Prochlorococcus marinus XMU1405: one gene and its partners. The main gene of each other region encodes a partner of the protein of the gene in region 3 in a complex. Links are inferred from orthologs where the notes say so. Each region holds a gene or a part of one and is shown on either strand. Other genes may lie near its edges.

Evidence for each region. Proteins that work in one complex are often made in the same cells at the same time.
Region 1: the proteins of HA148_RS01540 (region 3) and nuoH are in contact, whole or in part, in a crystal structure (PDB 6Y11), measured with the Thermus thermophilus proteins. The link is inferred for Prochlorococcus marinus XMU1405 from one-to-one orthologs. Residues at the interface, in WP_096411117.1 of Thermus thermophilus: Arg16, Glu17, Gly18, Leu24, Leu27, Val28, Trp30, Gly31, Arg32, Asn34, Ser35, Trp37, Thr54, Asp55, Ala56, Asp59, Ala61, Arg62, Phe63, Gly64, Glu66, Val67, Phe68, Arg69, Ala70, Ser71, Arg73, Gln74, Ala75, Asp76; in WP_096411122.1 of Thermus thermophilus: Arg36, Val44, Arg45, Met46, Gly47, Pro48, Asn49, Arg50, Val51, Leu57, Gln58, Ala61, Asp62, Ile64, Lys65, Ile67, Phe68, Lys69, Glu70, Ile72, Val74, Glu223, Ala224, Glu225, His233, Thr234, Glu235, Tyr236, Ser237, Trp241.
Region 2: the proteins of HA148_RS01540 (region 3) and HA148_RS00920 are in contact, whole or in part, in a cryo-EM structure (PDB 6KHJ), measured with the Thermosynechococcus vestitus proteins. The link is inferred for Prochlorococcus marinus XMU1405 from one-to-one orthologs. Residues at the interface, in WP_011056552.1 of Thermosynechococcus vestitus: Leu46, Met47, Tyr48, Thr50, Ala51, Cys52, Phe54, Ile55, Glu56, Ala58, Ala59, Ile61, Gly62, Ser63, Arg64, Phe65, Asn76, Pro78, Thr89, Thr91, Lys93, Met94, Ala97, Leu101, Met123, Phe124, Ser126, Asp127, Ser128, Tyr129; in WP_011057128.1 of Thermosynechococcus vestitus: Pro17, His18, His19, Pro20, Ser21, Met22, Val25, Arg27, Met29, Thr31, Ile38, Asp39, Cys40, Glu41, Pro42, Val43, Ile44, Gly45, Tyr46, Leu47, His48, Arg49, Gly50, Met51, Lys53, Ile54, Asn57, Arg58, Pro65, Tyr66.

What each region holds. Positions count from the first base shown.
Region 1 is NZ_JAAORF010000001.1:157,083-160,150, forward strand. The notes cover bases 106-3,068. They hold nuoH (NADH-quinone oxidoreductase subunit NuoH), read right to left. Parts: upstream 2,165-3,068; coding sequence 1,046-2,164; downstream 106-1,045. Other genes in these bases: HA148_RS00850 (NADH-quinone oxidoreductase subunit J), read right to left, coding at 106-337; ndhI (NAD(P)H-quinone oxidoreductase subunit I), read right to left, coding at 351-977; HA148_RS00865 (citrate synthase), read right to left, coding at 2,241-3,068. Outside these bases: more of HA148_RS00850, read right to left, coding at 1-105. UniProt on the Escherichia coli protein: NDH-1 shuttles electrons from NADH, via FMN and iron-sulfur (Fe-S) centers, to quinones in the respiratory chain. The immediate electron acceptor for the enzyme in this species is believed to be ubiquinone.
Region 2 is NZ_JAAORF010000001.1:168,120-171,195, reverse strand. The notes cover bases 106-3,076. They hold HA148_RS00920 (NAD(P)H-quinone oxidoreductase subunit H), read right to left. Parts: upstream 2,200-3,076; coding sequence 1,012-2,199; downstream 106-1,011. Other genes in these bases: rsmH (16S rRNA (cytosine(1402)-N(4))-methyltransferase RsmH), read left to right, coding at 2,238-3,076; HA148_RS00925 (acyl-CoA thioesterase), read right to left, coding at 550-1,002; HA148_RS00930 (AMP-binding protein), read left to right, coding at 106-546. In the rest of the region: more of HA148_RS00930, read left to right, coding at 1-105.
Region 3 is NZ_JAAORF010000001.1:283,089-286,178, reverse strand. Bases 45-3,029 are described here. They hold HA148_RS01540 (NADH dehydrogenase subunit K), read left to right. Parts: upstream 45-1,165; coding sequence 1,166-1,894; downstream 1,895-3,029. Other genes in these bases: HA148_RS01530 (gluconeogenesis factor YvcK family protein), read right to left, coding at 2,421-3,029; HA148_RS01535 (NAD(P)H-quinone oxidoreductase subunit J), read left to right, coding at 1,894-2,424; HA148_RS01545 (NAD(P)H-quinone oxidoreductase subunit 3), read left to right, coding at 799-1,161; HA148_RS01550 (rubredoxin), read right to left, coding at 293-721; HA148_RS01555 (photosynthesis system II assembly factor Ycf48), read right to left, coding at 45-283. In the rest of the region: more of HA148_RS01555, read right to left, coding at 1-44; more of HA148_RS01530, read right to left, coding at 3,030-3,090. UniProt on the Escherichia coli protein: NDH-1 shuttles electrons from NADH, via FMN and iron-sulfur (Fe-S) centers, to quinones in the respiratory chain. The immediate electron acceptor for the enzyme in this species is ubiquinone.

The DNA of each region.
Region 1 (3,068 bases), 130 kb from region 3 along the record:
TTATTAAAAGGCTTAGTAGGGTTAAACATATTGATGTTGATATGATTCTTCTAGATTTAATGTCATTGATGGGCTTTAAATCTTCTTTTTTATTTACTAGCATAATTGCAAAAATTATTAATACATTAACTGCACCCACATAAACTAAAACTTGTGCTGCAGCAACAAAACTTGCATTTAAAAGAAGATATAATCCTGCTACACTCATGAAAACCCCTCCTAGAAGAAATGCAGAATAAACAATACTTTCTAGCAAGACAACCCCAAGTGCACCAATAAGGATAACTAAAGATAAAACTGTAAAACAAATAATTTGAGTTGTTATTGCAATAGACATAAATTAATTGAAATTAATTGTTTGAATTAGAAACTTTATCTTTATTTTCATTGGATTCTGATCTCATCCAATCATAGACTTCTTCAGGTAATTTACCAACTCTAGTATCTGAAGCTGAGATTTCATGAGGGTCCATGACACCTTTAGGTAGATAGGCGAGTTCTCTTAGAGGTTTAACTGAAGGATCTGTCGTGACGTTTGTGGGAAGTCTACCGAGTGCTACATTATCAAAATTTAGGTTGTGTCTGTCAAAAGTAGCTAATTCATATTCTTCGGTCATTGATAGACAATTAGTTGGGCAATATTCAACACAATTTCCGCAAAATATACAAACTCCAAAGTCTATAGAATAATTTCTAAGTTCCTTTTTTTTTGTTTCTTTGTTCATCACCCAATCAACTACTGGTAGATTTATGGGGCATACTCTCACGCAAACTTCACAAGCAATACATTTATCGAATTCATAATGTATTCTTCCTCTATATCTTTCAGAAGGTATTAATTTTTCATATGGATACTGGACAGTAACAGGTCTTCTTCGAAGATGATCAAAAGTTACTGATAGGCCACTATATAAGTATTTGCCTGCATTAAATGCTTCTTTGATATAGCTATTTATTTGTTGAAGAAAATTTTTCATTTTGAAGAATTTACTTAGTTATTTTATTTTAGTGGATTAATTTTAAATTTAAGTATTTTTACTTAAGTTTAACCACCAAAGAATTGTGGAAAAGCAAGTTTTAATCCTGCAGTTATCAAAAGATTAGCAAGAGAAATTGGAAGAAGAAACTTCCATCCTAGATCTAATAGTTGATCTATTCTTACTCTAGGAGTTGTCCAACGCAGTAATATTGCAATGAAAACTAAAAGATATGCTTTTAATACAGTCATTACAATTCCTATTGATGCAGTGAAAACTTGTATGAATGGTGCATTAATGGGCAAGTTTAAAAACTTAGCTATTAATTCAACTGGGATAGGAAAACCCCATCCTCCCAAATAGAGTATTGATACCAATAAAGCTGAAAGGATTAAATTAATGTAACTACCAAGGTAGAACAATGCGAATTTCATACCTGCATATTCAGTTTGATATCCTGCAACTAATTCTTCTTCAGCTTCAGGCAAGTCAAATGGAAGTCTCTCACATTCTGCAAGAGCACAAATCCAAAAGACTATAAAACCAACTGGTTGTCTCCATATATTCCAACTTAGGATCCCAGCACCACTTTGTTGGTTAACAATGTCAATAGTACTTAGTGAATTTGTCATTAGTACGATAGCAAGTACAGATAAAGCTAAAGGAATTTCATAACTTATCGATTGAGCTGCTGCTCTTAAACCTCCTAATAAAGAATATTTATTATTTGATGCGTATCCGCTCATAAGAAGTCCAATTGGCTGAATACTGCTTAAAGCTATCCATAGGAAAATTCCAATACCAACATTACTTATTAAAAGATTTTGTCCAAAAGGAACAATTAACCAAGACAGGATGACTGGAACAAGAACTAATATAGGTCCTGCAGTAAAGAGTATTCCATCCGCTTTAGCAGGAATAATATCTTCTTTGACAAGTAACTTAAGACCATCTGCAATTGGTTGGAGGACCCCAAGAGCTCCTGCATATTCGGGTCCTATTCTTTGTTGAGCAGCAGCAGATATTTTTCTTTCAAGCCAAACTGTTACCAAAACGCCAACAACTGCTGCTACCAAAACTAAAAGCATAGGTAGAGGGAGCCAAATTACATGAGCAATTTCGCTGGGAAGGCCAAAACCTTTTAAGAATTCATTAAAACTATATTCGAGATCTAATCCGTATTCCAAAATTTTAATGCTATTTATCTAATAGATTAACTCTTCACAATCAATATGTGTGTTTTTTTATGAAAAGCTGCAAATATTATTCTCTATTTTCTAGGCTGATCCAATCTCTTGGTGCTGCTCCTGTATAGATTTGAGATGGTCTAAAAATTCTATTTGCTCCAAGTTGTTCTCGCCAATGAGCTAGCCAACCAGCCACTCTAGATATGGCAAAAATTGGAGTAAATAAATCACGAGGAATACCAAGTTTTCTATAAACAAGACCAGAATAAAAGTCCACGTTAGGGAATATACCCTTAGGTCCAAGTCTTGGAATTGCCTCTGCTTCTAATGATTTAGCGACTTCATACATTTCATCTGCTCCAAATCTAATGAAAAGCTCTTCTGCCAGTTTTTGAAGAATTATTGCTCTTGGATCTTTGACTTTATATTCTCTGTGGCCGAAGCCCATTATCTTACTTTTATTTCTTATTGCGTTATCTAAAAAAGACCCAGCATTTTCTGAGGTTTTAATCTCTTCTAACATTGCAATCACATCCTCATTTGCTCCTCCGTGCAATGGGCCAGCAAGGGTTCCTACTGCAGAGGCGATGACAGCATATGGGTCCGTAAGAGTGCTTGCAGTAACTCTAGCGCTAAATGTACTGGCGTTTAAACTATGTTCGGCATGTAGAATTAAACACCTATCAAAAACTTTTGCAGCTATAGGATCTTGTTCTTTTTCAGTCAGCATGTAAAGAAAATTTGATGAGTAAGTTAAATCATCTCTAGGTTGAATAGGATCTTGTCCTTTTCTTATAAGTTGGAACGCGGCAATCATAGTAGGTATTTTTGCTATTAGTCTTATTACTGCGTTGTAAATGTAATTAGGATCATCTATCGCTCTACGTGAATAGAAGAGCCCTAA
Region 2 (3,076 bases), 120 kb from region 3 along the record:
AAAGAATTCTTAATGGGTTTTAAAAATGTTGGAGAAATACTACCTGATACAAAAATAAGAATTAACGAACAAGGATTAATCGAAATTAAATCAGCCAGAATTGGAATCGAAATAATAGACTCTTCAAAAACGAAAAATTTCAAAAATAAAAATGGGTGGTGGTGCACCGGTGATTTAGGTGAAATTAATCAAATCAATAATTCTTTATATTTAAACTTTCTTGGAAGAAGTGATAACGCATTTAATTCAGGAGGAGAAATCGTTTTTCCAAAAGTAATTGAATCTAGATTAAATGATTTCATTATGAAAGAAAATATCCCAATTAATAAATTCAATATTTCAAAAGTATCTAACAAATTATGGGGAAATAAAATTGAAGTAATTGTTGAATTTAGAGAACTTACAAATAATAAAAATATTGAAATTTATTTAAATTTATTAAAAAAATTTTCTCAAAGTTGGCCTAAACATGAAAAGCCTGAAAAGTGGATTGTTAAAAGCAAAAATACCATTACAGAAAAAATAAACTATAAATTTAAAAAATAATAATTAGCATTCTTTTAAATTTATACTCACATTTGAAGCCTCTATCCATCTTTCTAACTGATCGGGAAGTTCAATTTTATTTCTTGAATCAACATCTAAAGAACAATGTATAATTTTCCCTTCGGCTACTTTATTTCCGTTTTTTATAAAAAAGCTATTTACTTGGAACAAATAAGTATTAATTTTATGAGGGGCAATTTTTACTTTTAAGAAATCTCCAATTTTTATAGGAGCAAGAAAATTTGCTTCACAATTAACTATGGGAAAAATAATTTGACTTTTACGTGTAGAAAAATCTGGAAAAATATCTTGATAAGGGATCCCATAAATTTCAATACTTTCTTCCCAAGCTTCGTGCGACCATTTTAATAAGTTATGAAAATGAATTACACCTGCAGAATCACAATCACCAAATCTTACCTTCTTCTGCAATATTAACCAATCAGCGGGTTTCATTTAAAGAAATTATCTATCAACAGATCCCATAATGACATCTATTGAACCAAGGATTGCCATAATATCAGCGATTTTGGCACCTTTAAGAATATGAGGCAATATTTGCAGATTATTTAAATCAGCTGCTCTGATTTTAAATCTCCATGGGGTAACTTCATTATTTCCTTGAATAAATACACCTATTTCTCCTTTGCCGGACTCTAATCTTGTATATAATTCTCCGTTAGGAATTTTAAAAGTTGGAGCAACTTTCTTAGCTACATATTGATAGTCAATACCGAATATTTCACTTTTCTTATCTTCAGTCGCCATTCTTTGAGCTTCTAAATTTTCTGTTGGACCTCCTGGAATCATTTTGCAGGCTTGGCGAATGATGCTTAGTGATTGTCTCATCTCTTCAACTCTTACTCGATATCTCGCATAACAATCTCCTTCTTTTTCAGAAGCAATCTGCCAATCAAAATCGTCATAACATTCATAACTATCGACTTTCCTTAAATCCCAGGAAACCCCAGAAGCTCTTAGCATTGGCCCAGACAAAGACCAATTAATTGCCTGGTCTCTTTGTATTGTTCCAAGACCTTCAATTCTTTTTCTAAAAATTGGATTATTTGTTATTAATTTTTCGTATTCATCTATCTTAGGACCGAACCAATCGCAAAAGTCTATACATTTTTCTAACCATCCATATGGTAGATCACATGCTACTCCACCTATTCTAAAGAAATTATTATTTATTAGTCTTTGTCCAGTAGCAGCTTCCCAGAGATCATAGATCATCTCTCTTTCTCTAAAAATATAGAAAAATGGAGTTTGAGCACCTACATCTGCTAAAAAGGGACCAAGCCATAAAAGATGATTAGCAATACGATTTAGTTCGAGCATGAGAACTCTGATGTAACTAGCTCTTTTGGGAACTGGAATATTAGCTAATCTCTCAGGAGCATTTACTACAATAGCTTCATAAAACATTCCTGCGGCATAATCCATTCTGCTTACATAAGGGACATACATTACATTTGTCCTATTTTCAGCTATCTTTTCCATTCCTCTATGTAAATATCCAATTACCGGCTCACAATCAATGACATTCTCACCATCAAGAGTTACAACTAACCTTAAAACCCCATGCATTGAGGGATGGTGAGGGCCAAAATTGACCACCATTGGTTCTGTTCTAGTCTCTAGCTGAGCCATTCAAAATTTAACTTCTAAACAAATCTTAGTCGAAAGTTATGCAAAATGACCTATCTGATTCATCTTTTTTCAATCATAAATCAGTTATGACAGATGAGATTATGGCCTCATTAGAGCATTACCCACTGATACATAACAATCGACTTAAGGGAATAGACGCAACTTTAGGCGGAGGCGGGCACTCTTATCAATTATTGAGAAAATATTCTGATTTACATATAATTGGACTTGATCAAGATCCATTCGCGAGAAAATCAGCATCAAAAAAACTTGATGAGTTTAAAAATAGGATTGATATAAGGGCTTCAAATTTTGCGGATTTTGTACCAAAAGAAAAAGTTTCTTTTGTGATTGCAGATCTTGGAGTAAATAGTAACCAAATTGATGACCCTAAAAGAGGATTTAGTTTCCAAAAAGATGGTCCACTTGATATGCGCATGAATCCTTTTCTTGATGTTGATGCAGAAAAATTAGTTGAGGCTTTAAATGAAAAAGATCTAGCTAATCTAATATATAAATACGGAGAGGAGAGATTATCAAGAAAGATTGCTAGGAAAATAAAATTGGATTTGAAGGAAAATGGGAAATATTCTGGAACAAAAGAGTTAGCTTATTCTATTGCAGGCTGCTTCCCACCAAAACAAAGACATAAAAAAATACATCCAGCAACAAGAACATTTCAAGCACTAAGAATTGCTGTTAATAAAGAAATTGAAGTATTAGAAAAATTTTTGCAAGTTGTACCTGAATGGCTTTTGCCAGGGGGTATTATTTCTATTATTAGCTTTCATTCCCTTGAGGATAGGTTGGTAAAAAGTTGTTTTAAGAATGATCAAAGACTAAAAAACCTGACAAAAAAGCCAATAACTCCTTCCGA
Region 3 (3,090 bases):
CTAGGAGACGAAAGTTCTCTTCACTTGGTAAATCTAAATTTCTTTTTTCCCAATTTTCTCCTCCATCATTAGATTCCATAATAAGCCTGTTAGAGCCTACTAAAAATCCATTTCTATCATCTATAAAATCAACATCTAATGCATTAGCCTGGTCTTCAAACTTAATTGTTTTCCAAGGGCTGCTATCACTCATCTTTACTCCTGTAGATGAACAACTGCTCAATACAAAACAAAGAAGAACTGATAAAAGAAGATTGGGAATACTAGTAAAAATTTTTTTCATCTGTATATATTAATGCAAAGAGTACAAAGAAAGGAATATAGCAGCAGCAAAAGCCAGGCCTCCAAAAATCAATATGTTTTTTTGTCCAGGAGGTAAACTATTAAAACCAAACCCATAAACTAAATTTTCTTCAAAACCACTAGGTTTAGATTTGGGACCTATATCCTTGTAAAAATTTTTACCTGCTCGACAAACAGGGCAAGCGAAAGTATTCCCATCCAAATCTGAAAAAGGAGTATTTTTAGGTATGTTTAATTTTTTATTTCCTTCAGACGGATCATAAATGTATCCACAGCTTCTACATTCGAATCTATTTTGTTCTAAATTAAAGACAGGTTGTTCAACTTTTACTCCTGAGATATTTTCAGAAGGTTTTATCTTCTCAAGGTCTTCAACTATTTTGTTTTCCTCAGAGGCTGGTTGAATGTTTTCACTCACGGTTTATTATTGTTCTTTAAGAACTTTAAAAGATTTTGCTTCATTAAGCGACTTTTATTCAAAATTAATTTTTTAAGATGTTTGTATTAACTGGCTATGAATATTTTTTAGGTTTCCTTCTAATTGCCGCAGCAGTTCCAATTCTAGCTCTAATTACTAACCTCATCGTTGCCCCAAAAGGTAGAACAGGGGAAAGAAAGCTTACATACGAATCAGGAATGGAGCCTATAGGGGGAGCATGGATTCAATTTAATATTCGTTATTACATGTTTGCCTTAGTTTTCGTTATATTTGATGTTGAGACAGTATTCCTTTATCCTTGGGCTGTTGCTTTCAATAGATTAGGATTATTAGCCTTTATTGAGGCTTTAATTTTCATCGCAATACTTGTTATCGCTTTAGCATACGCATGGAGAAAAGGTGCTTTAGAATGGAGCTAAAAAAGTGAATCCACAATTATCCCCAAAAGCAATAAGAGAAATTCGAGAAGGAACTTGCAATCCTCTTGGTGCACCCCAAGTTACTACAGATTTAAGCGAAAATATTATATTAACAAGTTTAGACGATCTTCATAATTGGGCTAGATTAAGCAGTTTGTGGCCTCTCTTATACGGTACAGCTTGTTGTTTTATAGAATTTGCTGCCTTAATCGGATCTAGATTTGATTTTGATAGATTTGGTTTAGTACCTAGAAGCTCGCCAAGGCAAGCAGATCTGCTAATAGTTGCAGGAACAGTAACGATGAAGATGGCTCCAGCACTAGTAAGACTTTATGAACAAATGCCTGAACCTAAATATGTGATTGCGATGGGTGCCTGTACAATTACAGGAGGAATGTTCAGCGCTGATTCAACCACTGCTGTAAGAGGAGTTGATAAATTGATACCAGTAGATTTATACCTTCCTGGATGTCCACCAAGACCAGAAGCAATCTTTGATGCTGTTATTAAATTAAGAAAAAAAGTTGGTAATGAATCAATTTCAGAGAGGACAAAAACAGAACAAAATCACAGATATATGACATCTGATCACAAAATGAATCTTGTTTTCTCTGAAAATACTGGGGAATACCTCAACAAAACCTCAGCCAACGTTATTCCTTCCTCTAAAAAAGAAAAAATAACTGAATTGCCTGAAAATACCGAAAAAGCTGAAATTATTACCGAAGATTAATGGAAAAAGAAGATTTAGCCAAATCCTCAGATAATTCAATAGAAAAAGAAGGGGTTATAAGTCAATATTTATCTCAAGAAGGAATTCCAAATCAATCTTTATCTGATGATCACATAGGAATTGAAAACATTTCTGTGGAACCTAACAAATTATATGAAGCAGTTTCAGCTTTAAAAAATTACGGATTCAACTATCTCCAATGTCAAGGAGGATACGATGAGGGGCCTGGTAAAAATCTTGTAAGTTTCTACCATTTTATAACTGTTAATGATTTACAAAAAATCGAAAAAATTAATGAAGTCAGATTAAAAGTTTTCTTAAAAAGAGATTCTGATTTATCAATCCCTAGTTTATATAACATTTTTAAAGGAAGTGATTGGCAAGAAAGAGAAACTTTTGATATGTATGGAATAAATTTTATTGATCATCCAAATCCTAAAAGACTATTAATGCCTGAAGATTGGAGAGGATGGCCATTACGAAAAGATTATATTCAGCCAGATTTCTATGAACTTCAAGATGCGTATTAGTTTAATTTTTTTAATTTGCGGTATAAAAACATAACTGCTCTTGCGAGTCTCCTTTGATCATGTCTAAGAGTTGGAGTTATCCTTTTTGAATATAATGGTGCCTGCAAAACATAATAACCCTCAGATAATAATTTTTCTTTATTACATTGGACAGGCTCTGCCCCTCTACTTTCGTAATAGTCTACTAATGGAGACTTTTCAAATTTAATCTGAGATAAGATTGAGTTAAAAATTCGAGTATTAACTCCAAAATTTGATAATTGTTTTTCTATTGCTTTGATATGTTGATAAACATCAAGTCCATCTGTTTCTCCTGGCTGAGTCATCAAATTACTTATATATATTTTTGGGGCATTGCTTTGCAATAAGGCATCTACTATCTCTGGTACTAACAAATTTGGCAATAATGATGTGTATAGACTACCTGGGCCAAGAACAATTAAATCTGCTTCTTTTATGGATTCAAGAGCACTTGGTAGAGCAGAAGGATTTTCTGGTAGGTAACCAATCCTCGAAATTAATTTTTTAGATTTACTGATATTGCTTTCACCATAAATTTTTTCACCGTCTTCTAATTCGGCCCATAACATAACATCAATATTTGTTGCAGGTAAAACTTGACCTTGTACCGCCAAGACCTTACTAGAGGCCTGCACTGCCTTTTCT